Regions from separate parts of the Cupriavidus sp. FW306-1B-F12B genome, predicted to be linked through region 3. Evidence: predicted binding sites of a transcription regulator. Region 3 holds the regulator's gene; each other region holds the start of a gene.

Region 1 (7,384 bases), on a different contig from region 3:
TGTTCAACGGCATGCAGTCGTCGCTGGCCATGGTGTACGACCGCGAGATGGGCGTGATGCGGCTGCTGCTGACCGCGCCGCTGCCGCGGGGCTGGCTGCTGGCTTGCAAGCTGGCGGCGGGCACGGTGCTGTCGCTGCTGCAGATGGCCGCGTTCCTGCTGGTGGCGATGGCCTTCGGCATCCGCTTCGAGCCCCTGCACCTGCTGGCGGCGACGGGCGCCATGGCGCTGGCCGCGCTGATGCTGGGCGCGCTGGGCCTGCTGCTGTCGGTCCATGTGCGCCAGCTCGAGAACTTTGCCGGCACCATGAACTTCGTGATCTTCCCGATGTTCTTCATCAGCTCGGCGCTGTACCCGCTGTGGAAGCTGCAGGAGTCGGGCGCGGAGGTGGTGTACCAGCTGGCCCGCTTCAATCCCTTCACCCACGCGGTCGAGGCGATCCGCTTTGCGCTGTACGGGCAGGTGGCGCCGCTGAGCCTGGCGGTGGTGGCGGGCAGCGCGGCGGTGTTCTTCGCGCTGGCGCTGCAGGGCTACGACCCGCAGCGCGGCATGGCGCGCCGGGGGCAGCAGGCATGAGGCGGCGGACGCGGGGCATGGTCCTGCTGATGGCGGCCGCTCTGGGCATGGCCAGTCCGGCGGTAGCGGCTGCCGCGGCAGACGGCGCCGTCATCGCGCACGGCGATCCGCTGCAGTCGCCGCAATGGGCCTGGATCCACAAGGAGCTGCTGCAGGCTGGCCCGGTGGTGTTCGACAGCCGCGTCAGGGTGACCGGGCCGGCGTTTGCGGAAGACCCCATGCGCGTGCCGATCGCCTTCGATGCCTCGGCGCTGGGCGAAGTGGATCGCATCGTGGTGGCGGTGGACCGCAACCCGATCCGCGAGGTGCTGGCGTTCGAACCGCTGCGGGTGCGCCCGTCGCTGTCGTTCCGCTTCAAGCTGGAACGGGCTTCGCCGGTGCGGGTGGCGGCGCGCACGCGCGATGGCACCTGGCATGTCGGCAGCGTGCTGGTCGATGCCGGCGGCGGGGGCTGCACGGTGCCTGGCGCCACGCGCCGCGACGGCAGCTGGAGCCGCACGCTCAACCGCGTGGACGCGCGCGTGTTCCCGGGCTTCGGCGGGGCCGCGGCGCGCGTGCGGCTGCGCGTGATGCATCCGATGGATACCGGCCTGGCGGCGGGCATCCCGGCGTTCCATATCGAGACCCTGGTGCTGGCCGACGCGGCCCGGCAGCCGCTGCTGCGCCTGACGCTGCATGAGCCGGTTGCCGAGAACCCGATCTTCTCCTTCGACCTGCGCGATGCCGTGCAGCCGGGCATGACGGTGGCCGGCCACGACAACAACGGCAACCGCATCGCCGCGCGGGTGTGGCCATGAAGCGACGCGTACTACTGTGGTTGCTGCTATGCCTGGCGGGCCAGCCCGTGCCGCCGGCATTCGCCCAGCAGGCCGTGCTGCAGCCTCCCGACTACCGCCTGGCCCCGCGCGAGATCGCCGCGGGCGTGTGGCTGCTGGAAGGCGCCAATGCCGACTTCGCGCCCGGCAACGGCTGCAACATCATCAATACCGCGTTTATCGACACCGGCGACGGCGTGGTGGTGATCAACACCGGCCCGTCGCGGTTGTATGGCGAGCAGCAGCGCAAGGCGATTGCATCGGTCACGGCCGCCCCGGTGCGGCTGGTGCTGAACCTGAACCTGCATCCCGACTATTTCTTCGGCAACCAGGCCTATGCCGATGTGGGCGGCAGCGCCCTGGCCGGCACCATCGACGGGGCGCGGCGCGAGGGTGCCGCTTATGCCGACAACCTCTACCGCCTGTGCGGCGACTGGATGCGCGGCACCGAGCCCGCGCCGGCTGCCCACGCGCTGGCGCCGGGCCGGCGCACGATCGGGCGCCATACGCTGGAGCTGGTGCGCCTGGACGGCCATACCGGCGACGACCTGGTGGTGCTGGACCACAGCGCGGGCGTGGTCTTTGCCGGCGGGCTGGTGTTCCGGCAACGCATTCCGACCACGCCGCACGCGGATATCGGCCGCTGGCTGGCCAGCCTGGACCGGCTGCAGGCGCTGCTGGCCGACAGCGGGGCGCGCGTGCTGGTCCCCAGCCACGGGCCAGTGCCTGCGGCCGGCGGCGGCGCAGAGGCCATCGCGCAGACGCGCGGCTACCTGCAATGGCTGGATACGCGCCTGCGCGAGGCCGCGGCGCAGGGGCGGGACCTGGCCGAGGTCATGGCGATGCCGGTGCCGCAGCCCTATGCGCACTGGGCCGCGATGCCCGCGGAGTACCTGCGCAACGTCGGACATCTCTACCCGGCGCGCGAGGAAAGCGCGCTTGGCCACTGACGCCGGCCAGCCGTGGCGGGCTGTTCAATTCTGGAGCAGCTGCAACGCAGTGTTGCGCGCTGGCACGGCTGGCATCACGCAACCGGGCCGCAACCGGCGTGCTGGTGCGGGGATGCGACTGGCATGGGACTTGCCAAAGGCATGTCTGGTGTGTGGCGCAGTGGCGCACCAGGGAAACCCAAAACAAGAGAGGAGATGGCAATGAGGACGTTACGAGTAGTGATGGCGGTTGCGGCTGCCGCGGCCAGTCTGGCCGCGCAGGCGGCAGTGACCGATGCCATGATCGAGAACGACGCAAAGAGCCCCGGCGATGTGTTGTCGTGGGGCATGGGCCCGCAAGGCCAGCGCTATTCCACGCTGTCGCGCATCAATACGAAGAACGTCGGGCAGCTGGTGCCGGCGTGGTCGTTCTCGTTTGGCGGCGAGAAGCAGCGCGGGCAGGAATCGCAGCCGCTGATCCATGACGGCAAGATGTTCGTGACGGCCTCGTATTCGCGCATCTATGCGCTGGACGTGAAGACCGGGCGCAAGCTCTGGAAGTATGAGCACCGGCTGCCCGAAGGCATCATGCCGTGCTGCGACGTGGTGAACCGCGGTGCGGCACTCTACGACAACCTGGTGATCTTCGGCACGCTCGATGCGCAACTGGTGGCGCTGGACCAGAAGACCGGCAAGGTGGTGTGGAAGGAGAAGCTGGAGGACTACGCCGCCGGCTATTCGTACACGGCGGCGCCCATGATCGTCAAGGGCATGGTGCTGACCGGCATCTCGGGCGGCGAGTTCGGCGTGGTGGGCCGGGTCGACGCACGCGATGCCAAGACCGGGCAGCTGGTGTGGTCGCGGCCGGTGGTGGAAGGCCATATGGGCTACAAGTACGACAAGGACGGCAACAAGACCGAGAACGGCGTGACCGGCACCGCCAACGCAAGCTGGCCGGGCGAGACCTGGAAGACCGGCGGCGCCGCCACCTGGCTGGGCGGCACCTATGATCCGGCCACCGGGCTGGTGTATTTCGGTACCGGCAATCCGGGCCCGTGGAACAGCCATATCCGCAAGGGCGACAACCTCTACTCGGCCTCGACGGTGGCGCTGGATCCCGCCACCGGCAAGATCGCCTGGCACTACCAGAACACCCCGAACGACGGCTGGGATTTCGATGGCGTCAATGAGTTCGTGACCTTCGACCTGGACGGCAAGCGCATGGGCGGCAAGGCCGACCGCAACGGCTTCTTCTACGTCAACGACGCGGCCAGCGGCAAGCTGGTCAACGCCTTCCCCTTCGTCAAGAAGATCACCTGGGCCACCGGCATCGACCTGAAGAGCGGCCGCCCCAACTACATCGCCGAAGGCCGCCCCGGCGACCCCGCCGCCGGCAGCGACGAGAAGAAGGGCAAGTCCGTGTTTGCCGCGCCGGGCTTCCTTGGCGGCAAGAACCAGCAGCCGATGGCCTACAGCCCGCAGACCGGCCTGTTCTACGTGCCCGCCAACGAGTGGGGCATGGATATCTGGAACGAGCCCATCAGCTACAAGAAGGGCGCTGCCTTCCTGGGCGCGGGCTTCACCATCCAGCCGCTGAACGAGGACTACATCGGCACGCTGCGGGCCATCAACCCCAAGAGCGGCAAGATCATGTGGGAGGTCAAGAACAGCGCGCCGCTGTGGGGCGGGGTGATGACCACTGCCGGCGGGCTGGTGTTCTGGGGCACGCCGGAAGGCTACCTGAAGGCGGCCGACGCCAGGACCGGCAAGGAGCTGTGGCAGTTCCAGACTGGCAGCGGCGTGGTGGCGCCCCCGGTCACCTGGGAAGAGAACGGCGAGCAGTACGTGGCCGTGGTGTCCGGCTGGGGCGGCGCGGTGCCGCTGTGGGGCGGCGAGGTGGCCAAGCGCGTGAATTTCCTGGAGCAGGGCGGCTCGGTGTGGGTGTTCAAGCTGCACAAGAGCTGAGCTGGCGGGAGATGACACTGCCCGGCGCACGCGCGCATCGCATCATGGGTGCGATGCGCGCGCCGGGCGCGGGTGCAACAGGATGAAACGGGACTCAGGTATGAAGAAGGAATGGATGGCGCTGGCGGTGGCTTCGGCGCTGCTGCCGGGCGCGGCACTGGCCGGCACGGCCGCCGACATGCAGGCCCTGGCCGACAAGAGCGGCTGCTTTTCCTGCCATGGCATGCAGTCAAAGCTGGTGGGGCCGGGGTTTGCCGAGGTGGCCGCCAAGTACAAGGGCGACAGCGAGGCGGCGGAGCGGCTGGCGAAGAAGATCCGCGAAGGCGGCAAGGGCGCGTGGGGGCGGATTCCGATGCCGCCGCATGGCAGCCTTGCTGAGGACGATGCGAAGAAGCTGGCGGAGTGGGTGTTGAGTGCCAGCTGAGGCCGGCGACTGTCTGGACGATGCCGGCATGCCGGCAAGGAACCCCGGCTGGCGCCTGCCATGCCGGGGTTTTCCCTTTCTTAGCGCTGGCCGCTGCTCAGCCGCAGCGAGTTGCCATCGCTGCGAAATACCATCGCTTGCTCGCGCGCCTGCGCCACGGCCAGCCGGCCCTGCAGCACGATCTCGCTGACCTTGTCGTGCGCGCCGGAGCGCTCGCACACCGGGTCCGTGGCGGCGGCGTCGCCGGTGACCAGGAACGCCTGGCAGCGGCAGCCGCCGTAGTCCTGCTCGCGCTGGTCGCAGGAACGGCAGGGTTCCTGCATCCACTGCGTGCCGCGGAAACGGCGGAAGGCATCGCTTTCGGTCCAGATCTCGCGCAGCCCCTGCGTGGCGACGTTGGGCAGCGCCAGGCCCGGCAGCATGCGCGCCGCGTGGCAGGGCAGCGCGGTGCCGTCCGGCGCCACGCCAAGGAAGGTGGTGCCCCAGCCGTTCATGCACTTCTTGGGCCGCGCCTCGAAGTAGTCAGGCACTACGAACAGGATCTGGCATTGCCTGCCGATACGCGCGCGGTACTGCCGGACCACGGCCTCGGCCTCGCGCAGCTGCTCATGGGTGGGCAGGAGCGCCAGCCGGTTCTCCCAGGCCCAGCCGTAGTACTGCGTGTTGGCCAGTTCCAGGTATTCGGCGCCCATCTGCAGGGCCATCTCGATGATGGTGCCGACATGCGGCAGGTTATGCCGGTGCAGCACGCAGTTCATCACCATCGGGTAGCCGTGCGCCTTGATCATGCGCGCCACGCGCTGCTTCAGGTCGAAGGTGCGCGTGCTGGACAGGAAGTCGTTGAGCTCGCGGGTGGAGTCCTGGAACGACAGCTGGATATGGTCCAGGCCGGCATCGCGCAGGGCGGCAAGGCGGGCATCGGTCAGGCCCACGCCCGAGGTGATGAGGTTGGTGTAGAAGCCCAGGCCATGCGCATGCCTGACCAGTACTTCAAGGTCCTTGCGCAGCAGCGGCTCGCCGCCGGACAGCCCGAGCTGCACCGCGCCCAGCGCCCGCGCCTGGCTGAACACGTCGCACCATTGCGCGGTGCTCAGCTCGGCCGTATGCCGGGCATAGTCCACCGGGTTGGAGCAGAAGGCGCAATGCAGCGGGCAGCGGTAGGTCAGCTCGGCCAGCAGCCACAGCGGCGGGCCGGGCGCGGCCTCAGACCAGCCAGCCGCGTTCGATCGCATGTTTGACAAAGGCATGTACCTCCGGGGCGATGCCCTGCACGCCAAACGCGGCCTGCAGGTCGTCGATCAGCATGTCCAGCGTGTGGCTGCCGTCGCAGCGCTGCAGGATCGCGGCGGCGCTGTCGTTGAGGGTGACCATGCCTTCCGGGTACAGCAGCACCCAGCTTTGCTGGGAGGCTTCCCATTGCAGGCGAAAGGTCCGGTGCAGGGTCGGTCTGGCGAGGTCTTGCGTGCTGGCTGTCATGGGTTGGCTTGCTGGATGGCGTCGAGCATCGACCAGAGCACGTCGAGCTTGAACTGCAGGATGTCGAGGGCACGCTGCTGTTGCGCCGCGCTACGGAAGTGGCCCAGCGTCACGCGCAGGCCATGGTCCACGTCGCGCTGCGCGAGCGGAATGCGAGAGCGGAAGTAGTCCAGCCCGGCGGCCTCGATCCACGGGTAATGCGTGGGCCAGCCGGCCAGGCGCTCCTGGTGGATTGCAGGCGCGAACATCTCCGTCAGCGACGAGCACACGGCTTCCTGCCACGGCGCCCGGCGCGCAAAGTTGACGTAGGCATCGACGGCAAAGCGCACCCCGGGCAGCACGTGCCGGTGGCTCAGCAGCGCTTCGCGCTCCAGGCCCACCGCCTGGCCCAGGCGCAGCCAGGCCTCGATGCCGCCGGGCTGGGTGTCGGTGCCGTCGTGGTCAAGGATGCGCACCACCCACTCGCGGCGGGTGTCGCGCTCGGGGCAGTTGGACAGGATGGCGGCGTCCTTCAGCGGGATGTTGTCCTGGTAGTAGAAGCGGTTGGCCACCCATGCGCGGATCTGCGCGGGCGAACACTGGCCCGCCGCCATGCGCTGGTTGAAGGGATGGTGGATGTGGTAGCCGCTTTCCATGGCGCGCAGGCGGGCCTCGAACTCGGCCTCGGTCCAGGCGATGGGGAGGATGGCAGATGTCATAGTGCGATTTCCATGCCGTCGTACGCGACCTCGATGCCGTGCCGCGCCAGCTCCGCGCGCTCCGGCGAGTCTTCCACCAGCACCGGGTTGGTATTGTTGATATGGATAAGGATCTTGCGGCTGGCGGGCAGCCGCTCCAGGACCTCGATCATGCCGCCGGGTCCGGACAGGGCCAGGTGGCCCATGTCGGCGGCGCTCTTGCCGGAAAAGCCCGGCGCCTGCATCTCGTCGTCGCGCCAGAAAGTGCCGTCGACCAGCACGATGTCGGCGCTGTGCAGCTCGGCAAAGACGTGGTCGTCGATGCGGCCCAGGCCGGGCGCATAGAAGGCGCTGCGGCCGCTGCGGCGGTCTTCGATGCGCAGGCCGATGTTGTCGCCCGCGCGCGGCGCGTGGCGGTTGGGCGAGTAGGGCGGGGCCTTGCTCTCCAGCGGTATCGCCGTCAGTGTCACGCCGTCCAGCGGCGGGACTGAAAACGCGGTGCCGTCGCAGGGCAGGGCATGCG
Region 2 (7,384 bases), on a different contig from region 3:
GGGACGCTGGGCGGCGCGGCCGTCAGCCTGTGGCGCGACGGCACCGCGCTGCCGCTGGGCGTGGTGATGGCGGCCTGCGGCGCGGGCGCGGTGCTGATGCGCTACTACGGCCGCTCAGGCCGCCGTTGACACTGGCTGCGAGCCGCCGTCAGGCGGCCTGTTGCACGGCGGCCTCCTGCTCGACAGCCGCCTGTTGCACCACCACCATCTGCGCCGGCATCGGTGCGGCATAGCCAGCCTGGCCGAAGCTCTCGCGGATGATGCGGTTGGTATCGAAATAGACTTGCCAGTAGTGGTCGTTGTGGCAGTACGGACGCACCGCCAGCACCGGGCCGACCAGCGTGAACTCCAGGATCTCGACGTCGACCGGGGGCTCGGCCAGCACGTTGGGGATTTCCGCGATGCGGCCCTTCAGCAGCGCTGCCGCATGGGCGGTGTCGGTGCTGCCGGCAAGCTGCGCTTTCAGTTCCACGCGCCGGTACGGGTTGGCGGTGAAGTTCTGGATGGTATCGCTGAAGATCTTGTTGTTGCCGACCACGGTCTGCACATTGTCCGGCGTGTCGAGCGAGGTTGCGAACAGGCCGATCTCGCGCACCGTGCCGGTCACGCCGCCGATCGTCACGAAGTCTCCCACCTTGAACGGGCGCAGCACCACCAGGAACGCACCGGCAGCGAAGTTCGCCATCAACCCCGACCAGGCCATGCCGATGGCCACGCCAGCGGCGGCGATCAGTGCGGCGAAGGTCGTAGTCTGGATGCCGAAGAAGCCGAGGATGCCGATCACCAGCACCACGTTCAGCGTCACGGTGACGATCGAGCCGACATAGCGCAGCAGCGTGGGATCGACCTTCTGCTTGCCGAGCGCGTTCTGCACCATGCGCACGACAAAGTGGATCAGCCAGCGGCCGATGACCCAGAAGGCAAGGGCCGCCAGGATCTTGACCCCGAATTCCGTCGCGTAGGTGACGACCAGGGCCTTGAGGTTATCGAAGGTAGTGGCATCCATCGGCGTATTCCTTTCATGTTGGTGTCCGGCCGGCCGCCGGCACAACATCCCCCGATTCAGCCGGCAGCGATGTGCTAGCCCTGCGCGCTGTTGCGGCGCAATACATGGGCACGGCAATTATTGAGACGCCGTACCGGAAGTGCAAGCAAATTATTGTTAAGACAAGCCGCTTCGCGCAGCTTGTCTATTTAAATCAGGACGGCCCGAAAGCCATTACCAGTTGGTTTCCCGTTCCGGCGTTGCCGAAATCCGGTGCAAGGTCAGGTCCGCACCGTTGAATTCGCCTTCGGCATCCAGCCGGATGCCCACCAACTTCTTCAGCGCGCCATATACCAGGGTGCCGCCGGCCAGCGCCACCACGATGCCAAGCACGGTGCCGATCGCCTGCGCGCCCAGCGACACGCCGCCCAGCCCGCCCAGCGCCCTGGCCCCGAAGATGCCCGCGGCAATGCCGCCCCAGGCGCCGCACAGCCCGTGCAGCGGCCACACGCCGAGCACGTCATCGATATGCCATTTGTTCTGCGCCAGCGTGAACATATAGACAAAGAGCGCGCCGGCTACCGCGCCGGTGATCAGCGCGCCGAGCGGGTGCATCAGGTCCGAGCCAGCGCACACCGCCACCAGCCCGGCCAGCGGCCCGTTGTAGGCAAAACCCGGGTCGTTGCGTCCGGCCGCCCAGGCCGCCAGCGTGCCGCCGGCCATTGCCATCAGCGAGTTGATCGCCACCAGGCCGCTGACCTTGTCGACCGTCTGCGCGCTCATGACGTTGAAGCCGAACCAGCCCACCGCCAGCACCCAGGCGCCCAGCGCCAGGAACGGGATGTTTGAGGGCGGATGGGCGCTGATGCGGCCGTCCTTCTGGTAGCGCCCGCGCCGCGCGCCCAGCAGCAGCACCGCGGGCAGCGCGATCCAGCCGCCCAGCGCATGCACCACCACCGAGCCGGCGAAGTCATGGAATGGCGCGCCGGCCACGCGCGTGATCCAGTCCTGCACGCCATAGCGCTGGTTCCAGGCGATGCCTTCGAAGAACGGATAGACAAAACCTACCAGTACGAAGGTGGCGACCAGTTGCGGGTTGAAGCGCGAACGCTCGGCAATACCGCCCGAGATAATCGCCGGAATGGCCGCGGCAAATGTCGCCAGGAAAAAGAACTTGACCAGTTCGTAACCGTTTTTCTGTGCCAGCGTTTCGGCCCCGGACATGAATTGCACGCCGTAGGCAATGGTGTAGCCGATAAAGAAATAGGCGATGGTCGAAACCGCAAAATCCACCAGGATCTTTACCAGTGCGTTGACCTGGTTCTTCTTGCGCACCGTGCCCAGTTCCAGGAAGGCGAAGCCGGCGTGCATGGCCAGCACCATGATGGCGCCTAGCAGGATAAACAGGGCGTCGGTGCCGGTCTTCCAGTTGTCCATAGTGACCTCATGCTCAAAATGGGAGCGTGGGTATGCAAAAAGCATTCCAGCAATGGCCGCATCCTGGTGCCACGTGCACCTTGTCGGGTAAAACCGCACCGGAATGCCGCGCACGGGCAGGGGCGGCGCTGTTGGCAGCGTTGCCGCTGGGATCGCCGTGATAGTGCGGATGCGCCGAAATGGCGCGCAACGGCGGCGCTGGCTGAACCGTTATGGTGCGACGCCCCATTTGTGGGAATTTGTCCTATGCTGCTGGTTTGCCCCAGGCGCGCGCCGGTCTGGCGTTGCCGCGCTGCGGGACGGCCCGGCAAAGCCGGCTTCTGGCAAGCGGGAAAAGCGTGGAAAATTGCCCGCTAACCGGCCTCAATCAAGGATTTGCGGGTTTTTTTGTCGCATTGGTGCCACTGGGGATTGCTCTACGCGCGACGGGCAGATTAGACTGCGCCGATCGATGGCTTTGCCGCGAGGCACGCACATCGGTGACGACGACCAACAAGGGAAATCAGCCATGAATAAAGGTGAACTGGTATCGGCCATCGCCGCGGAAGCAGAACTGAGCAATGCCGCCGCCGAGCGCGCGCTCAACGCAGCGCTGGACAGTATCAAGAAGGCAGTGGCAAAGGGCGATTCGGTGACGCTGGTGGGCTTTGGCAGCTTCAGCGCCGGCAAACGCGCCGCCCGCACCGGCCGCAATCCGCGCACCGGTGAAACCATCAAGATCCCGGCCGCCAAGACGGTCAAGTTCTCTGCCGGGCAAGGTTTCAAGGACGCGGTGAACAAGAAGAAGTAAGCAGTTTGCGTCCACAGCGTGAAAAGCGGCCTTGCAGGCCGCTTTTTTGTTGCCTGGCACGGCCCCGCCTGCCGATACCGGGCCGCCGCCGGCAACGGCGGGCACGATCCGGGTTAAACTGCCGGCGCCAGCGTTCCGGCGTGCCCTCAGGCAATGCCGCCATCGCAGGTTCGCCCCCGAAATCCCGCCCCCGCAATCCGTACCCGCATCATGAACGACCAGTCCCACCAGCTTTCCATGACCGTGCTGATGACGCCGGACATGGCCAACTTCTCCGGCAACGTCCACGGCGGCACCATCCTCAAGTACCTGGACATGGTTGCCTATGCCTGCGCCAGCCGCTACGCCGGCCGCTACGTGGTGACGCTGTCGGTCGACCAGGTGGTGTTCCGCCAGCCGATCCACGTGGGCGAGCTGGTGACCTTCCTGGCCTCGGTCAACTTTACCGGCCGCAGCTCGATGGAAATCGGCATCAAGGTGGTGACGGAAAATATCCGCAGCAAGCTGGTGCGCCATACCAACAGCTGCTACTTCACCATGGTGGCCGTGGACGACAACGGCACGCCGGCCGAGGTGCCGCCGCTGGAGCCGCGCGACGAGGTGGAGCGCCAGCGCTTTGCCGCCGCCCAGCAGCGCCGCGCGCTGCGCCAGGAAATGGAAAAACGTCACGACGACATCAAGTCGTCGGTGACCTGAATACCGACCCCCGCCATGAAGCGCAACTGCAATCGCATCCGCACGGTCCTGGCCGTCGCCTGTCTGGCGGCCGCCTCGGGCGCCCACGCCGAGGAGATCGGCAGCGTCAGCACCAATTTCCGCATGACCGGCTCCGACAAGGTCGTGATCGAAGCCTATGACGACCCCCAGGTGGACGGCGTGACCTGCTATGTGTCGCGCGCCCGCACGGGCGGCATCAAGGGCCAGCTGGGCATGGCCGAAGACCCGCCGGAGGCATCGATCGCCTGCCGGCAGGTGGGCACGATCGCCTTCAAGGGGCCGATCCGGCAACAGGACAACGTCTTCTCCGAACGCATGTCGATCCTGTTCAAGGCCCTGCACGTCGTGCGCGCGGTCGACCGCAAGCGCAATACGCTGGTGTACCTGACATACTCCGACCGCATTGTCAGCGGCAGCCCGCAGAACAGCGTCACCGCCGTGCCGGTGCCGGCCGGCACGGTCATCCCGGTGAAGTAACCCGTGCAGCAGCCGGCCCCGGCACCCGGTGGATCAGGGGGCCAGCGCCGCGCTCTCCGCCTGGCAGTCGCGCGACGGGCGCGCGCCGCTGGCGCGTGCCGCCGCCACTTCGCGGCGGGCCCGGTCCAGGTCGGCGCGGAAGGTCGGGTCGGCATGCAGCCGCGCCACCGTTGCCGCGGCCATCATGCGGCCCTCGTTGACATCGCTTTGCCAGTGCACGTTGCAGACCACGCGGCTCTGGCCGAACGCGCGCCCGCGCGCCAGGATGTCATTGGCGCGTTCCGGCTCGACCTCAGCCAGGATCAGCGCCCAGGCCCAGCCGATGGCGCTGTGGCCGGACGGGTACGAACCGTCCTTTTCCAGCTTGGCGGCCTCGGCCGGCGTGCACATCTGGGTCTTGTTGGCAACGAAGGGGCGTGTGCGCTTGTAGTGGTCCTTGGCCTTGTAGGTGGACAGGCCGGCATCGACCAGGCTGCGGCGCAGCAGGATGTTCAGGTACGGCGTTTCTTTCTCGCTGACCGGCACGCCCAGCGCGCAGGAGAATGCGCTGGCGGCCTGCGGGAACGTCAACACGGCATCCTCGCCAGCCACTTGCCAGCGCGGTGAACCGCGCAGCGTCCCGGCCTGCCGCGCGGCGTCCTCATCCAGCGCCAGCGCTGCCGAGCCTTGCGCCGGCGGCGCGGGCAGCAGCTTCAGGCTGTCCGGGCGCACATCGGCGGCCAGGTAGCCGGCAGGCACGCCCGGGCGCAGTTCCGGCACCGCGGACAGGTTGGTGCCGCCGGCGGCGCAGCCAGCCACCAGGGCGGCGAGTGCCACCGCGATAGTTGCCCGCACCGGGGCGGACGGGGAGTGGTCACGCTTTGCTTGTTCCGTCAATTTGTTGTTCCTTGTTGTTCTTGTCGAGTCGGCTGTCCTGCCGCAGCTCAGGTGGCAGCGTCGAACAGCTTGCGCAGGTTCGACTTCAGGATCTTGCCATTGGCATTGCGCGGCAGCATCTCCTGGTAAATCAGGATACGCACCGGCACCTTGAATGCGGCCAGCCGGGTGCGCACGAAATCCTGCAGCTCGGCCTCGCTCGCCTGCATGCCGGGCTTCAGGCTGATCACCGCGGCCGGTTCTTCGCCCAGCGTCTTGTGCGCGAGCCCGACCACCGCGGCATCCATCACCGCGGGATGCTCGTACAGGGTGCTTTCCACTTCGATGCAGTAGATGTTCTCGCCGCCGCGGATCAGCATGTCCTTCATCCGGTCGACGATATAGACGTAGCCTTCCTCATCCAGCCGCGCAATGTCGCCGGTGCGCAGCCAGCCGTCGGCAAAGGTCTGCGCCGTGGCCTCGGGCTTGTTCCAGTAGCCGCGCACGACATTGGCGCCGCGCGCCATCAGCTCGCCGGTCTCGCCGGGCGGCAAGGTGCGGCCGTGTCCGTCCACCACCTTCATCTCGCCGATCGGCAGCGCCGGGCCGCTGCTGTCCGGGCGCATCACGTATTCCTCGGCGCTGTGGCTGGTGAAGGTGGACGACGTTTCCGTCATGCCCCAGCCGATGCCGGGAGCGGCCAGCGGGAATACCTCGCCGATGCGCCGCACCAGTTCGGGCGATGCCGGCGCGCCGCCGTAGTTGACGTTCTCCAGCGAGGACAGGTCGAAGCGGCCGCGCTCCGGATGCTCCAGGATCTGCCATGCGATGGTGGGCACGCCGCCGGCCGCGGTGCAGCGCTCGCGCTCGATCAGCTCCATGCCGCGCAGCGCGTCCCAGCGGTGCATCAGCACGATCTTGCCGCCGGTGGCAATGGCGCCGTTGAGCACCGCCATGCAGCCGGTGACGTGGAAGAACGGCACCGCCAGCAACATGGCCTTTTGCGGTGCGGCGGGGTCCGGCGCGGGAATCGGCTCGCCCCGGCGCAACAGGTTGCGGCTCGGGCTGAAGCTGCCGGCAACCGCCACGTTGGTGGAGTTGCGGTGCGTGCCGAGCGCGCCCTTGGGTTTGCCGGTGGTGCCCGAGGTGTAGAAGATGGTGGCGTCGTCGTCCGGATCGATATCGACCTGCGGCGGCGCCTGGTCTGGCAGCGCGGCCCAGTCAGCCGGGCTGCCGATCACGCTTTCCAGCGGGGCCACGCACGGCTCGGCCGCGGTGCCGCCGGCACGTGAGGCATAGACGCGTTCCAGTGCCGGGCAGCCCGGCAGGTGTTCCAGGATGCGGTCGAGCCGTTCGGCATCGACGATCGCCACGCGGCTGCCCGAATCGGCCAGGCCGTACTCCAGCTCGGCCCCGGTCCACCAGGCATTGAGCGGCGTCACGATGGCGCCGGCCAACAGCGCGCCGTAGAACGCCACCGGCCATTCAGGCAGGTTGCGCATGGCTACGGCCACGCGGTCGCCCTTGCGCACGCCGTCGCGCACCAGTGCATGGGCCAGGGCGATGGCGGCGCGACGGAAGGCATCGTAGGAGACGCGCTCGTCCTCATAGACCACGAAGGTGCGGTCGGCAAACGCGCGCGTGTTCAGCAACAGCTCGCGCAGCGTGGGCGGTGCGTTCTTCCAGACGGTGGTGGGGATGCCGCGGATCACGCGCGTTTCGGTTTCGAACGGCGCGCCGGGCGCGGTAAGCCGGGCGTGGGCCTCGGCCAGCGACATGACCGGCCAGGTGCCGGCCAACTGCGGATTGCTCGACATGACTGCCTCCCGGAACTGCACTGCAGGTTGAGGGAAATGCAGGAAAGCGGCGGGCGCCGGCCTCAAGGCCGGCGCCCGCAACGCTGGGGCCAGACGCTCAGATGGTCACGCCGCCGTCCACGACCAGCGCCTGGCCGGTCATGAAGGTGCTGGCTGCCGACGCCAGGTAGACCGCCGCCCCGGCGATCTCGACGGGTTCGCCGATGCGGCGCAGCGGCGCGCCCTGGGTGGACTGCTTGTAGCGCTCGGGATCTTCCCACAGCGCGCGCGCAAAGTCGGTCTTGATCAGCCCCGGCGCGATGCAGT
Region 3 (7,384 bases):
TGAAAACGCTGGCGCTCAGAGCAGGCGGCCCTGGCCGCGCGAAACCGCATCGGCCTGCATCGCGGCGCGCTGCCGGTCCATGAAGTCGCGCAGCGTATCGATGCCGCGCAGGCGCAGGATGGTGTTGCGCACCGCGGCCTCGACCAGCACGGCCAGGTTGCGCCCGGCCGCCACCTGGATCTTGACCATGTGGATCGGCAGGCCCAGCACGTCGAGGTATTGCGAATCGAGCGGCAGCCGCTCGAACTCGCCGTCATTGCGACGCACCAGCTGCACCACCAGCTTGATCTTCATCTTCCGGCGCACCGCGGTCTCACCGAAGATGGTCTTGATGTCGAGCAGGCCCAGGCCGCGTACTTCAAGCAGGTTCTGCAGCAGCGGCGGGCAGCGGCCTTCGATGAAATCCGGCCCCAGGCGCACGAAGTCTACGGCATCGTCGGCTACCAGCCCGTGGCCGCGCGAGATCAGTTCCAGGCCCAGTTCGCTCTTGCCCAGGCCCGATTCGCCCATGATCAGCACGCCCATGCCCAGGATGTCGAGGAATACCCCGTGCATGGTCACGCGCGGCGCGGAGATACGCGACAGGTACAGGCGCAGGTGGTCGATCACCGCGGCCGACGACACCGGCGTGGTGAACAGCGGCGTGGACGAGCGCGTGCAGCGCAGTTCCAGGTCGGGCGGCGGCTCCATGCCGTCGGCGATCACCAGGAAGGGCGGCTCCAGCAGGATCAGCTCGCCCATCTGGCGCTTGCGGGTCTCGTCGTCGAGCCGCTGGTAATAAGTGATCTCGGGCTTGCCGAGCACCTGGATGCGGTTGGGGTGGATCAGGTTCAGGTGGCCCACCAGGTCGGCGGCGGAGGTGGCTTCGCGGGCGAACTCCACGTCGAAGGCGCGGTCCGCACCTTCCAGGCCGGCCACCCACGAGAGTTTGATGTCGGCTGCGTTGTCGTCGAAGATGGACTGGGAGGTGACGCCGGTGAGTTCCATGCGGTATGACTGGTGGGGCGGTTTGCGAAGCGCCTCGGCGCCTGCCCGGTCTGGTGCCGGCCCGCTTGGGGGGTCAGGGGATCAGGGATGCCATGCGATCAGCAACTGATGGACGGCATCGGGCGTGGGCAGCGTGGCCAGCCCTTCACGCATGTCGCGGTCGGAAAGCAGTTGCGCGATTTCGGACAGGATTTCCAGGTGCTGCTGCGTAGCCTGTTCGGGCACCAGCAGGAAGATCAGCAGCGATACCGGCTTGCCATCGGGAGATTCGAACGGAATTGGTTCGGCCAGGCGCATGAACGCGGCCAGCGGCTGCTTCAGGCCCTTGATGCGGCCGTGCGGGATTGCCACGCCGGCGCCCAGGCCGGTGGATCCAAGCGACTCGCGCGCGAACAGGTTGTCCGTCACGATGGCGCGCGCCACACCATGGTTGTTTTCGAAGAGGAGCCCGGCCTGCTCGAACACACGCTTCTTGCTGGTGACGCTGACGTCGAGGGTGATGTTGCCGGGTGGCAGCAATTTGGCCAAACGATTCATGGGCGATGCGCAGGATTTCAGTTAGCGGGCGGACCGCCCCGCCGGGCAGTGGGCTGGCTCCGGCCTGCCGTTGGCCTGGCCGGAGGCGTCCGGCCCATTATAGAGCAGCGACTACTCCCGCATTGTGCAGCGCAACGGGGCAAGCCGGTGCAGAACGATACATGGTGATGCAATCGTGCCTCCGCGGCGGGGAGCCGGTGCACCGGTGCGGGGCACGGCCAGGATTCCCTCTCTTTGTATGGCGCAGCATACACCTTGGCGCAGCGCTTGCGAACACCCTTGCTCATTCGGGTGAAAAGCATTGGCTCCGGCGCCACAGCCGGGCCGCGCCGCCAGTGCGGGCGCGGCATGCCGGCGGCAACCGGGAACGCGAGGGCGCAAAAAAGCCGCGCTTCATGGCGCGGCTTGCCTGTTCAATCCTGATTCAGCAGCCCGCTGCGGGGCTGCCGGGCACGGTCATTGCTGCATTTGCGCTGCGGCCATCTGGTACTTGACCGCTTCGCGGTCGTGGCCTTGCACGCGATCCTTGTAGCGGATCACCTGACGGTCCAGCTTGTCGACGAGTGCGTCGATCGCTGCATACAGGTCTTCGTGATGCGCTTCGACAAAGATGTCCTTGCCCTTGAGATGTAGATTGATTTCCGCGTACTGACGCCGGTCCTTTTCCTTATGGTTGTCGACAGAGAGCAGCACACTAACGCCAATGACTTGATCGAAATGCCTGACGATTCGCTCCAGCTTCGTTTCCACGTACTCACGCAGAGGGGGCGTGATGTCCAGGTGGTGTCCACTGATCTTGAAGTTCATAGCGCTTCTCCTTCTGAAAGAGCCTCACCAGGCAGGCGGTGGGCTCGGCTACAAAGACTTGCGGAGATTGACTGCGGGGATCTTCAGGGCTTCGCGATACTTGGCAACGGTGCGGCGTGCGACAACGAAGCCTTGTTCGCCCAGCAGTTCGGCAATGCGACTGTCGGAAAGGGGATTCCTCGGGTCTTCGGCTCCTATCAGTTGCTTGATCAAGGCGCGGATGGCCGTTGATGAAGCCGCGCCACCGGTTTCGGTGGACACGTGGCTGCCGAAGAAGTACTTCAGTTCGAAAGTACCCATCGGCGTTGCCATATATTTATTGGTCGTCACCCGGGAGATGGTTGACTCGTGTAAACCCAGTGTATCGGCAATCTCCCGCAAAACCAAGGGGCGCATGGCGATTTCGCCGTGGCTGAAAAAGTTCTTTTGACGCTCGACAATGGCCTGCGAGACACGCAGGATTGTGTCGAACCTCTGCTGGATGTTCTTGATCAGCCAGCGCGCCTCCTGCAGCTTCTGCTGCAGCCCGGCGGTGCCGGACTCACCCTTCGCGCCACGCAGGATTTGTGCATACATGTCATTGATGCGCAGCCTCGGCATCACATCCGGATTGAGCTGCGCGATCCAGCCGCCGCCACCCTTGCGCACGAACACGTCCGGCACCACGAAGTCCGCCTCCGGGCGGCTGTATGCATGGCCGGGGTAGGGCGCCAGCGAGCGGATCAGTTCGTGTGCGGACTTCAGCGCCGCTTCATCGACCTGCAGCGCCTTCTTCAGCCGCGTGTAGTCGCGTACTGCGAGCAACTCCAGGTGGTTGGTCACGATGTTCAGGGCCAGTTCGCGCTGCGGGTGCGTCAGGCGCCGCAACTGCAGGGCCAGGCACTCGGCGGCGTTGCGCGCGCCCACGCCGGGCGGGTCGAAGCTCTGCAGCAGCGTGAGGATGGCGTGGACTTCCTCGATCTCGAACTCGAGTTCTTCCGGCAACTCCGTGCAGATTTCCTCAAGCGATGCGCTCAGGTAGCCATCATCGTCGAGTGATTCGATCAGGAAGATGGCCAGGCCCTTGTCGCGCGCGGAGATCTTCAGCGGCGTGAGCTGTTCCATCAGGTACTCGCGCAGCGTGGGCTCGGCTTCACGCAGCTGCATCGGCGTTTTTTCATCCTCGTCGCCCTGGGGGCGGCGGGCAAAGTCGTCCAGGCTCCAGTCGCCGCTGCCATAGTCGTCGCCGTTGCCGCTGTCGCCATAGCTGTCGTCGTCAGCCGCGCCATCGGCGCGGGCCTCGCCATTGCCCTGCGGCTCTGCCGGCGCGGGCGCCGGTGCGCTCTGCAGGTTGACCGAGCCGTCGGCCGCAACGCGCAGCGGGCTTTCGATCCAGTCGTTCTCACGTTCGAGCAGAGGGTTTTCCGTCAGCGCCTGTTCGACCTCTTGCTGCAGTTCCAGCGTGGAAAGCTGCAGCAGCCGGATCGACTGCTGCAGTTGCGGGGTCAGGGCCAGATGCTGGGAAAGGCGGAGCTGTAGCGACGGTTTCATGCGACCTATTCTATGCGCATCTTTCCGTTGTTGGAACGGAAATTGCTATCGCTTATGCGGTCTGATCGCTGCTGGCTGTGGCAGGCCCACGTGCGCCCGCGAATAGGCCTGCCGCTCCATGGCAGGCCGCTGCATCACATGCGGAAGTTCTCGCCCAGGTAGACGCGCCGCACTGCGTCATTGGCGATGATTTCCTCGGGCTGGCCCGCGGCCAGCACCGTGCCTTCGCTGATGATGTAGGCGTGGTCGCAGATGCCGAGCGTCTCGCGCACGTTGTGGTCGGTGATCAGCACGCCGATATTGCGCGCCTTGAGGAAGCTGACGATGCGCTGGATCTCGCCCACGGCGATCGGGTCCACGCCGGCGAAGGGTTCGTCCAGCAGGATGAAGCGCGGCGACGACGCCAGCGCGCGCGCGATTTCCACGCGGCGGCGCTCGCCGCCCGACAGCGACAGCGCCGGGTTGTTGCGCAGGTGCGCGATCTGCAGGTCGTCGAGCAGCGAATCGAGGCGGCGCTCGATCTCGGCCTTGGCCAGCGGCTTGCCCTTGTCCAGCTGCAGCTCCAGCACCGCGCGGATGTTCTCTTCGACGTTGAGCTTGCGGAATACCGAGGCTTCCTGCGGCAGGTACGACAGCCCCATGCGCGCGCGCTCGTGGATCGGCAGGCCGCTGATGTGGTCGCCGTCGAGCACGATATCGCCTTCGTCCAGCGCCACCAGGCCCACGATCATGTAGAACGACGTGGTCTTGCCCGCGCCGTTGGGCCCGAGCAGGCCGACCACCTCGCCGCTCTTCACGTCGAGCGAGACGTCCTTGACCACCGTGCGCGAGCCATAGCGCTTCTTCAGGTGGCGCACGACCAGGGTGCTGCCGCCGGCAAGGACGGTGGAGGCTTCGACGGAAGGCTTGTCGGCGATGGTTGCGGTATCGGTCATTGGCACAGTCTGGCGTTCAGGCGTTTCCGGCGCCGGCCGCATGCGATGCACGCAGCCGGCGCCAGGCGTCAGGGTTTGTTGGCAGGCGCGGGCGCTGGCTTCAGGTCCAGCGGCGAGCCGCTGCTGCCCGTGGCGCCGGCCTTCTGGTCCTGGCGCGGCGACAGCACCGCGCGTACGCGGCCGGACGGATTGGCGGCCGCGGCGTCGCCGCTGCCGCCGCCGGCAGCCGTGTAGAACTCCTTGCGGCTGTCGTAGGTCAGCACCGCGCCGCGGATCTCGTCGACCTGCTTGGCGCCCTGCAGGCGCGCCATGCGGGCATTGCCGATCAGCTTGGAGTACTCCTGCTTGCCGTCGTACTCGATGCGGTCGCCCCAGCCGTCGATGTATTCGTCGACGCCTTCGCGCTTCTGCCGGATGTAGGCCTGCTTGCCCGGCTTGGCGGTGGCCACCGCGAACTGGTAGCCCTCGGGATCGGTGCGCAGTTCGGCGGCGTCGGACTTCAGGATCATGGTGCCCTTGGTCAGCACCACGTTGCCGGTCAGCGTATAGATCTGCTTGACGTCGTCGTAGCTGGCGTTGTCCGCCTCCAGCACCATCGGCTTGTCGCGGTCCGCGCGCTCGGCCAGGGCGGGCTGGGCCAGCAGGCCGAAGGCCATGGCCAGGGCGAGCAGGGCCGGGGCGGTGCGTCGACGGGACGATGTCGTCAGGGAAGCAGTCATGTTGGCAGGGTTGCTTGAGGGCGTCTGGGTACGTTGGTGCGGGTTGGTGCGGCCCCCGGGCCGGGGCTCAGGACCCCGGCGCGCGGCCCGGGGTCGGCCCGGTGATGATGGTGCCGCGTACATTGCCGAGCAATTGTACTTCGCGCGTGACGTTGTTGAAGATCAGGCCGTTGGCGGTCATCACCGACGGCCCGCGCGTCAGCTTGACCGGCTTGTCGGTCTTGACGATGTCGTCATTGACCAGCAGCTGGAAATAACTGGATGCGGCGGTCAGCTGCGGGTCCTTGGACACGTCCACGCCCTGCTGGCGCATGACGAAGCCGTTGCCGTACAGGTCGATCACCGAGCCCTCGGCGTTCATGCGGCCCATATCGGCGCGGGCGGTGACCGGCGGGCGGTCCGGCTCGTACGCGCGCATGGCGGGCCGGGTCACCTCGTAGGTCTGGTCATCTTCGAAATGGATCATGCGCTCGCCGGTGAAGCGGATCTTGGTGCTGCCGTCCGGCGCCAGCTCAGTGGCCGAGAAGCGGTCCATGAAGTAATCGGGCTCATGCTTCTTGGCGCTTTGCGCGGCCGGGTCTTCCTTGGGGGAGTTGATCTGGACCAGCCAGAACGTGCTGCCCGCCACGAAGGCCATCAGCAGCAGCGGCAGCAGCCGCATGAAGATGCCGCTGAGGGAGGCGAGGAGTGCCTGCATGGTGTCCTTGGCGTTGTGCCGGTTGTGCCGGGCCGCGCCCGCTCAGATGACCTTGGCGCGGGTCAGGTCGTGGATATGCAGCGCGCCGGTCAGGCGGCCGTCGTCATCCACCACCAGCAGCTGGTTGATGCGGTTGGCCTCCATCACCTGCACCGCTTCGACGGCGAGCTGGTTCTCGTTGACCACGTGCGGGTTGCGGTGCATGACGTCGCCGATGGGCACGGTCTTCCAGTCGCGCGGGGTTTCCAGCAGGCGGCGCAGGTCGCCGTCGGTGAAGACGCCGATGGCGCGTCCGTCCGGGTCCACCACGGCGGTCATGGCCATGCCCTTGCGGGTGATTTCCATCAGCGCCTGGGCCAGCGGGGTGTTTTCACGCACCTCGGGCACGGCGTTGCCGGTGCGCATCACGTCGCGCACATGGGTCAGCAGCTTGCGCCCGAGCGCGCCGCCGGGGTGCGAGCGGGCGAAGTCTTCCTCGCCAAAGCCGCGCGCATCGAGAACCGCCACCGCCAGCGCATCGCCCAGCGCCAGCGCCGCGGTGGTGCTGGCCGTCGGCGCCAGGTTCAGCGGGCAGGCTTCTTTCTCGACCGCCGCGTCCAGGTGGACGTCGGCCAGCTTGGCCAGGTTGGAGTCGGGGTTGCCGGTGACCGAGATCAGCCGCGCGCCGATGCGCTTGACGATCGGGATGATCGACAGCAGCTCGCCGGTCTCGCCAGAATTGGAGAAGGCGATCAGCACGTCGTCGCGCGTGACCATGCCCAGGTCGCCGTGGCTGGCTTCGGCCGGGTGCACGAAGAACGCCGGCGTGCCGGTAGAGGCCAGCGTGGCCGCGACCTTGCGCCCGATATGGCCGGACTTGCCGATGCCCGAGACGACCACGCGCCCGGTGCATTGCAGGATCAGCAGCACGGCACGGGCAAAGTCGCCGTTCAGGCGTCCGGAAAGTGCGGAAACCGCATCGGCTTCGGTCTGGAGAGTGTCGCGGGCGAGCCTGAGTGCTCGATCCGCATCGAAATTGGCTATCATGGCGACGAAGTATACCAACGAATGCGATGGCGCCTGGCCCGACCCATGGCGCACGTCGTGCTTGCCGTGCTCGCCGTATTTTGCCGGCAGGGTGCCCGTGCCGGGTCGGACGCGCGCCTGGCCGGTCACCCAGACCGCCTGATGCA
Region 4 (7,384 bases), on a different contig from region 3:
CTGCGACGAACTCCATGTCGTGCTCGACCACCATCATCGAGCAGCTGCCGCGCAGGCCATTGAGCAGCGCCGCCAGCTGCATGGTCTCTTCATCGGTCATGCCGGCCACCGGCTCGTCCAGCAACAGCAGCTGCGGCTGCTGCATCAGCAGCATGCCGATCTCCAGGCGCTGCTTCTGCCCGTGCGACAGCAGCCCGGCGGGCCGGTAGGCCTCGGCCTCCAGTCCGGTCAGCGCCAGCGTTTCCTCGATGCGGCGATGCCCCTCGGCCGTCAGCCGCGCGCGCAGCGACGACCACCAGCGCTTGTCGGCCTTCATCGCCAGTTCCAGGTTCTCCCACACCGCGTGCTGCTCGAACACCGTCGGCTTCTGGAACTTGCGGCCGATGCCGACCTGCGCGATGCGCGGCTCGGTCATCCGCATCAGGTCGATGGTCTGGCCCAGGAACACGCGCCCGCTGACATTGGCATTGCGCGGCCCGGTCTTGCCGGTGATGACATCCATCATCGTGGTCTTGCCGGCCCCGTTGGGGCCGATCACGCAGCGCAGCTCGCCATGGTCGATCGACAAGGTCAGCTTGTTCAGCGCGCGGAAGCCGTCGAACTGCACCGTCAGGTCTTCCAGGTACAGGATCGGCCCGTGCGAGACGTCGATGGTGCCGGGTTCGACGATGCGGCCCAGGCCGGTGGCGTCGCCGCTTTCGGCCTGGCCGTGCTGGAGTGCGGCATTCATGCTTCACCTCCGGTGCGTCCTGCCACGGCGGGCGCGGAAACAGGGTCTGCAGCGGCTGGTGGTATGGCCGCGCGCCGCTCGCGCAGCCGGTTCCACAGCCCGGTCACGCCATCGGGCAGGTACAAGGTCACCAGCACGAACATCGCGCCCAGCAGGAACAGCCAGTATTCGGCAAAGTGGGCGGTGAACAGGGTCTTGGCACCATTGACCAGGAACGCGCCGATCACCGGCCCGATCAGCGTGCCGCGCCCGCCCACGGCGACCCACACCGCCATCTCGATCGAATTGCCGGGCGACATCTCGCCGGGGTTGATGATGCCCACCTGCGGCACGTACAGCGCCCCCGCGATGCCGCACAGCACCGCCGAGAAGGTCCACACGAAGAGCTTGTAGCCCAGCGGGTTGTAGCCGGAGAACATCACCCGCATCTCGGCATCGCGCACCGCGGTGACCACGCGCCCGAGCTTGGACGTGACGATGTAGCGGCAGGCGATGAAGCCCGCCAGCAGCGCCAGGAAGGTCAGCACGAACAGCGCCGTGCGCGTCTGCGGCGCCGCAATCGCAAAGCCGGCAATGCGCTTGAAGTCCGTGAAGCCGTTGTTGCCGCCGAAGCCGGTCTCGTTGCGGAAGAACAGCAGCATCGCCGCATACGTCATCGCCTGCGTGATGATCGACAGGTACACGCCCTTGATGCGCGAGCGGAACGCGAAGAAGCCGAACAGCCAGGCCAGCACGCCCGGCACCAGCACCACCAGCAGCAGCGCATAGCCGAGGTGCTCGGTGCCGTGCCAGAACCACGGCAGCTCCTTCCAGTCGAGGAACACCATGAAGTCCGGCAGTTCGCTCTTGTACACGCCCTCGCGCCCGATCGATCGCATCAGGTACATGCCCATGGCGTAGCCGCCCAGCGCGAAGAACAGCCCGTGGCCCAGGCTCAGGATGCCGCAGTAGCCCCACACCAGGTCCAGCGCGATCGCCGCCAGCGCAAAGCACATGATCTTGCCGACCAGCGTCAGCGCATAAGCCGACAGGTGCAGCGGATGCCCCTCCGGCAACACCAGCGCACACACCGGCACGCCGATGCCGACGATCACCACCAGCGCCGCAAGCACCAGCCAGCCGCGCGGCGAGAACAGCGCCTGCCGCTCCGGCACCGCTAGCCGGAACGCGGTGGCGGAAGAATTCGATTGGACTCGCTGCATCATGCCTCCGCGCTGCGCCCCTTGAGCGCGAAAAGTCCCTGCGGCCGCTTCTGGATGAACAGCACGATCAGCACCAGGACAAAGATCTTGGCCAGCACCGCGCCGTAGAAGGGCTCGATGAACTTGTTGATGATGCCCAGCCCGAAGGCGCCGACGATGGTGCCGGCCAGCTGCCCGACGCCGCCCAGCACCACCACCATGAACGAATCGATGATGTAGGCCTGGCCCAGGTCGGGGCCGACATTGCCGATCTGCGACAGCGCGCAGCCGCCCAGCCCGGCAATGCCGGCGCCGAAGGCAAAGGCGTAGCTGTCGACCTTCCAGGTGCGCACGCCGACGCAGGCCGCCATGGTGCGGTTCTGCGTGGTGGCGCGCACGAACAGCCCCAGCCGCGTGCGGTTCAGCACCGCCCACGCCACCGCCACCACCGCCAGCGCGAACAGGATGATGACAATGCGGTTGTACGGGATCACCAGGCCCGGCATCCATTCGATGCCGCCGCTCATCCACGCCGGGTTGGCCACTTCCACGTTCTGCGCGCCGAACAGCGTGCGCACCGCCTGCATCAGCAGCAGGCTCACGCCGAAGGTGGCCAGCAGCGTTTCCAGCGGGCGGCCGTACAGGTGGCGCAGCACCAGCCGCTCCAGCACGAAGCCCACCAGCGCGGCGGCCAGGAACGAGGCCGGCAGCGCCGCCGGCAGGTACCAGTCGAACGCACCCGGCGCGTAGGCGCGGAACAGCGACTGCACCACATAGGTGGCATAGGCGCCGATCATCAGGAATTCACCGTGCGCCATGTTGATGACGCCGATCAGGCCATAAGTGATGGCCAGCCCGAGCGCGGCCAGCAGCAGCACGCTGCCCAGGCTCAGGCCGGCGAACAGGTTGCCGATCAGCTCGGCGCGGCGCTGGTCGCTGCGCAGCGTGTCCAGCGCCTGCTGCGCGGCCAGGCGCACGTCGGCATCGGGCTCGCGGTAGTTGCCGGCGCTGTCGCGCTCCACCAGCGGCGCCAGCTTCTGGCGGCTCTGCGGGTTGCTGTCGCTGCCGAGGATGCGGATGGCTTCAAGCCGCGCGTCATGCGCTGCGGGGTCGGCCGGCTCGGCCAGCACCAGGTTGGCCCAGATCACGTCCAGGCTGGTGCGCAGGCCGGCATCGGCCTCGTTCTTGCGCGCGGCTTCGACCGCGGCGCGCGAGGCGCTCTCGGGCTGGTCGCGCAGCGTGGCGATGGCCTGCGCGCGCACCGCGATATCGGGCGACTGCAGCAGCAGGCTGCTGGCGGCGCTGTCGACCAGCGCGCGCAGGCTGTTGTTCAGGGTCAGGGATTCGAGCTCGTCGGCTTTCACCGCGACCGGCTTGCCGGTAATGGCATCGACGGTCTTGCCGCCATCCTGGCGCACCATGCCGACCGACGGCGCATATTGCAGCGCGTCGTCCTGCAAGGCCTTCAGGATCGGACCGGCCTGTTCCGGCGAGGCCTTGGCCAGCGCGGTCAGCGCCGCGGTCTTGGCATCGAAGTCGTCTTCGGCCAGCGGCTTCAGCTCGGCCTGCGTCAGCGCCGCGGCCCACGGCGCAGCCGCCAGCAGCAGCGCCGCCAGCAGGGCGTGCAGCCATGGCAGGATGGAAACGGATAAGGGATTGCGCATAGGTGCTGGCGAGTTGCGGAATGAGTGTTTGGGGAGAAGGCAGGTGTCCATGACGAAGCGAGTGCCATCTGGCTGGCAAGCGCCTGCCCTCTCCCCCAGCCCCTCTCCCGCAAGCGGGAGAGGGGAGCCAACCGGCAGCGGGTGGCCCGGCTTACTTACATCACCTTGTCCGGCTTGCCTTCGTTACCCGCGATGAACGGGCTCCACGGCTGCGCGCGCACCGCCTTCGGCGTCTTCCACACCACCGAGAACTGGCCGTCGCCCTTCACTTCGCCGATCATCACCGGCTTGTACAGGTGGTGGTTCTCGCCCATGGTCAGCGTGAAGCCGTCCGGTGCCTTGAAGGTCTGGCCGTACATGGCGGCGCGCACCTTGTTGGTGTCGGTGGTGCCGGCCTTCTTCACGGCCTGCGCCCACATATGGATGCCCACGTAGGTGGCTTCCATCGGGTCGTTGGTCACACGCTTGTCGCCGCCGGGCAGGTTGTTGGCCTTGACCCATGCCGCCCACTGCTTGCGAAAGGCGTCGTTCTCGGGGTTCTTGACCGACATGAAGTAATTCCATGCGGCCAGGTGGCCCACCAGCGGCTTGGTATCGATGCCGCGCAGTTCCTCCTCACCCACCGAGAACGCCACCACCGGCACGTCCTTGGCCTTCAGCCCGGCGTTGCCAAGCTCCTTGTAGAACGGCACGTTGGAGTCGCCGTTGATGGTGGAGATCACCGCGGTCTTGCCGCCCTGCGAGAACTTCTTGATATTGGCGACGATGGTCTGGTAGTCGCTGTGGCCAAACGGGGTGTAGACCTCTTCGATGTCCTTGTCGGCCACGCCCTTGCTCTTCAGGAAGGCGCGCAGGATCTTGTTGGTGGTGCGCGGGTAGACGTAGTCCGTGCCCAGCAGGAAGAAGCGCTTGGCGCCGCCGCCTTCCTTGCTCATCAGGTATTCCACCGCCGGAATGGCCTGCTGGTTGGGCGCTGCACCGGTGTAGAAGACGTTCTTCGACATCTCTTCGCCTTCATACTGCACCGGGTAGAACAGCAGCGAGTTCAGCTCTTCGTAGACCGGCAGCACGGATTTGCGCGACACCGAGGTCCAGCAGCCGAAGGTCACCGCGACCTTGTCCTTGGTGATCAGCTGGCGCGCCTTTTCCGCGAACAGCGGCCAGTTCGAGGCGGGATCCACCACCACCGGCTCCAGCTTGCGCCCCAGCACGCCGCCGCTCTTGTTGATCTCGTCGATGGTCATCAGGGCCACGTCCTTCAGCGATGTCTCCGAAATGGCCATGGTGCCGGACAGCGAGTGCAGGATACCGACCTTGATCGGTTCCTTGGACTGCGCCATGGCCAGCGGGCTGGTACCGATCATTGCCGCGGCGGCTATCGCCGACAGCTTCAGCATGTCACGTCGTTGCATTTGCAGCTCCCGTTTATGGTGTTAGTCAGGGACTACGCTCCCCGGGTGATGCTTCTGCAACTAGCGTGCCATGGAGGCAGGCCGCCTGATACCCACCGCACCCCCGGCAGATGGCGTGCTGGCGCGGCGCGCAGGCGCTGCCGCCGCCCGCGATCGCGCATCCGCACCAGAGCAGTGCAGGCGGCGCACGCACCACTCCCGTGCATCTGCGCAATTCCGTGCGGGCGGCATGCGCAAGGCACCAGGCGCTGCGCGTCCCCGCACCAAGGCCGGGCGTCATGCCCCAAGGCAGGCGACGGGCAAAAAAAAAACGGGGCCCCTTGCAGGGCCCCGCTCTCGATGCCAGGACGTTGGTCCTTACATCACCATCATGTTGGCATTCAGGTTGTGCATGATCCACAGCGAACCCGCCACCACGATCACCAGGATCAGCGCCGTGAACAGCAGCGCGATCACGTTGCTGCGCTGCTCGGACGACGTGTCCAGGTGCAGGAAGTACTTCAGGTGGACCAGGATCTGGACCGCGGCCATGCCGAGGATGATCCAGAGGATGGTGCCCTTGTCCATGCTGCCGTCCATCACGAGCTTGAACGGGACCACGGTCAGGATCACGGCCAGGATGAAGCCGATTGCGTACGACTTGAAGCTGGCGTGGGTGTCATGACCCGCGTGCGAGTCGTGCGAATCGTGGGCGCCGTGCGCCGCCGGTGCGTTGTGTTGTGCCATCACAGATGTCCCATCAGGTAGACCACGGTAAACACGCCGATCCAGACCACGTCCAGGAAGTGCCAGAACAGCGACAGGCACATCAGGCGCTTGCTCAAGGTCGGGGTGATGCCCTTCTTCGACAGTTGCCACATCAGCACGATCATCCACAGCATGCCGCTGGCGACGTGCAGGCCGTGGGTGCCGACCAGCGTGAAGAACGACGACAGGAACGCGCTGCGGCCCGGGCCGGCGCCTTCGGCGATCAGGTGATGGAATTCGTTGATTTCCATCGCCATGAATGCCGCGCCCAGCAGGAACGTGATGCCGAGCCACACCTGCACGCGGCTCAGGCTGCGGTTCTGCAGCGAGATCATCGCCATGCCGTACGTGATCGAGGAGAACAGCAGGATGAAGGTCTCCACCAGCACGTAGTTGAGCTCGAACAGCTCCTTCGCCGACGGGCCGCCTGCCAGTTCGCCGCGCAGCACGGCGAAGGCCGCGAACAGTCCGGCGAAGATGATGCAGTCGCTCATCAGGTAGATCCAGAAGCCATACACCGTATTGGCACTGGTATCGTGGTGCGCATGGTCATGGCCATGCGCGTCGGCTTTGGCCGGTGCGCCGGCCTGCGCGGGGATGCGGTCTAGGACTTGAGTCGACATGGTTCTCAGGCTTGCGAAGCAATGCGCTGCAGATGGCGCGTTTCGATCTGCTCGACCTCGGTGGCCGGCACGTAGTAGTCGATATGGTCGTCGTTGCTGCGGTGGATGAACGCCCACACCATGCCCACCAGGCCAACGATGGCCATCCACCAGATATGCCAGGTCAGGGCAAAGCCGAACACCAGGCTGAAGGCGCCGATGATGAAGCCCGCGCCCGTGTTCTTGGGCATGTGGATCTTCTCGTAGCCTTCGGTCGGCAGCGTCTCGCCACGGGCCTTCATGTCGGAGAACGCGTCCAGGTCACGCACCACCGGGGTGTGCGCGAAGTTGTAGAACGGCGGCGGCGACGAGGTGGCCCACTCCAGGGTGCGGCCGCCCCACGGGTCGCCGGTCACGTCGGCCAGCTTCTTGCGGTCGCGGATCGACACCACGATCTGCAGCACCTGGAAGAAGATGCCCAGCGCCACGAACACCACGCCGACCACGGCCAGGTACAGCCACGGCGTCCAGGCCGGGTTGTCGGTGTGGTTCAGGCGGCGGGTCATGCCCATCAGGCCCAGCACGTACAGCGGCATGAAGGCGAAGTAGAAGCCGACCAGCCAGCACCAGAAGGCGCACTTGCCCAGCCGCTCGTTCAGCGTGAAGCCGAACGCCTTCGGCCACCAGTAGGTGATGCCGGCCAGGTAGCCGAACAGCACGCCGCCGATGATCACGTTGTGGAAGTGGGCGATCAGGAACAGGCTGTTGTGCAGCACGAAGTCAGCGGCCGGCACGGCCATCAGCACGCCGGTCATGCCGCCGATCACGAAGGTGATCATGAAGCCCAGCGTCCACAGCACCGGCGAGGTCATCTGGACCCGGCCGCGGTACATGGTGAACAGCCAGTTGAAGATCTTCACCCCGGTCGGGATGGAGATGATCATGGTGGTGATGCCGAAGAACGCGTTGACGTTGGCGCCCGAGCCCATCGTGAAGAAGTGGTGCAGCCACACGATGAACGACAGCACCATGATCGCGGCGGTCGCGT

The links. Region 3 encodes sigma-54, which starts transcription at its own class of promoters, with help from an activator protein. Its sites were predicted from a motif close to TGGCANGNAANCTGCTTT; they were not measured.
Region 1: AC3WLE_RS02830 (PQQ-dependent methanol/ethanol family dehydrogenase) is a predicted target of sigma-54. The motif match lies at 2,460-2,477, and genes of this name have one in related genera.
Region 2: AC3WLE_RS01765 (ammonium transporter) is a predicted target of sigma-54. The motif match lies at 2,454-2,471, and genes of this name have one in related genera.
Region 4: urtA (urea ABC transporter substrate-binding protein) is a predicted target of sigma-54. The motif match lies at 5,041-5,058, and genes of this name have one in related genera.

The regions. Positions count from the first base shown of each region.
Region 1 is NZ_JBYSXC010000001.1:620,905-628,288, reverse strand. Features, by position in the region: gene AC3WLE_RS02845 (ABC transporter permease) at 1-575, shown strand, start outside; gene AC3WLE_RS02840 (quinoprotein dehydrogenase-associated SoxYZ-like carrier) at 593-1,372, shown strand; gene AC3WLE_RS02835 (quinoprotein relay system zinc metallohydrolase 1) at 1,369-2,340, shown strand; gene AC3WLE_RS02830 (PQQ-dependent methanol/ethanol family dehydrogenase) at 2,542-4,284, shown strand; gene AC3WLE_RS02825 (c-type cytochrome) at 4,385-4,708, shown strand; gene pqqE (pyrroloquinoline quinone biosynthesis protein PqqE) at 4,789-5,940, opposite strand; gene pqqD (pyrroloquinoline quinone biosynthesis peptide chaperone PqqD) at 5,912-6,184, opposite strand; gene pqqC (pyrroloquinoline-quinone synthase PqqC) at 6,181-6,882, opposite strand; gene pqqB (pyrroloquinoline quinone biosynthesis protein PqqB) at 6,879-7,384, opposite strand, start outside.
Region 2 is NZ_JBYSXC010000001.1:393,373-400,756, reverse strand. Features, by position in the region: gene AC3WLE_RS01775 (Bcr/CflA family multidrug efflux MFS transporter) at 1-129, shown strand, start outside; gene AC3WLE_RS01770 (mechanosensitive ion channel family protein) at 149-1,006, opposite strand; gene AC3WLE_RS01765 (ammonium transporter) at 1,220-2,422, opposite strand; gene AC3WLE_RS01760 (HU family DNA-binding protein) at 2,931-3,212, shown strand; gene AC3WLE_RS01755 (acyl-CoA thioesterase) at 3,423-3,908, shown strand; gene AC3WLE_RS01750 (CreA family protein) at 3,924-4,406, shown strand; gene AC3WLE_RS01745 (acid phosphatase) at 4,440-5,282, opposite strand; gene AC3WLE_RS01740 (class I adenylate-forming enzyme family protein) at 5,330-7,078, opposite strand; gene AC3WLE_RS01735 (SDR family oxidoreductase) at 7,176-7,384, opposite strand, start outside.
Region 3 is NZ_JBYSXC010000009.1:59,995-67,378, forward strand. Features, by position in the region: gene hprK (HPr(Ser) kinase/phosphatase) at 16-987, opposite strand; gene ptsN (PTS IIA-like nitrogen regulatory protein PtsN) at 1,069-1,524, opposite strand; gene hpf (ribosome hibernation-promoting factor, HPF/YfiA family) at 1,981-2,331, opposite strand; gene AC3WLE_RS16650 (RNA polymerase factor sigma-54) at 2,380-3,861, opposite strand; gene lptB (LPS export ABC transporter ATP-binding protein) at 3,996-4,796, opposite strand; gene lptA (lipopolysaccharide transport periplasmic protein LptA) at 4,865-5,515, opposite strand; gene lptC (LPS export ABC transporter periplasmic protein LptC) at 5,583-6,212, opposite strand; gene AC3WLE_RS16670 (KpsF/GutQ family sugar-phosphate isomerase) at 6,255-7,238, opposite strand; gene AC3WLE_RS16675 (monovalent cation:proton antiporter family protein) at 7,380-7,384, shown strand, end outside.
Region 4 is NZ_JBYSXC010000006.1:332,607-339,990, reverse strand. Features, by position in the region: gene urtD (urea ABC transporter ATP-binding protein UrtD) at 1-730, opposite strand, end outside; gene urtC (urea ABC transporter permease subunit UrtC) at 727-1,932, opposite strand; gene urtB (urea ABC transporter permease subunit UrtB) at 1,932-3,575, opposite strand; gene urtA (urea ABC transporter substrate-binding protein) at 3,731-4,987, opposite strand; gene cyoD (cytochrome o ubiquinol oxidase subunit IV) at 5,345-5,713, opposite strand; gene cyoC (cytochrome o ubiquinol oxidase subunit III) at 5,713-6,357, opposite strand; gene cyoB (cytochrome o ubiquinol oxidase subunit I) at 6,363-7,384, opposite strand, start outside.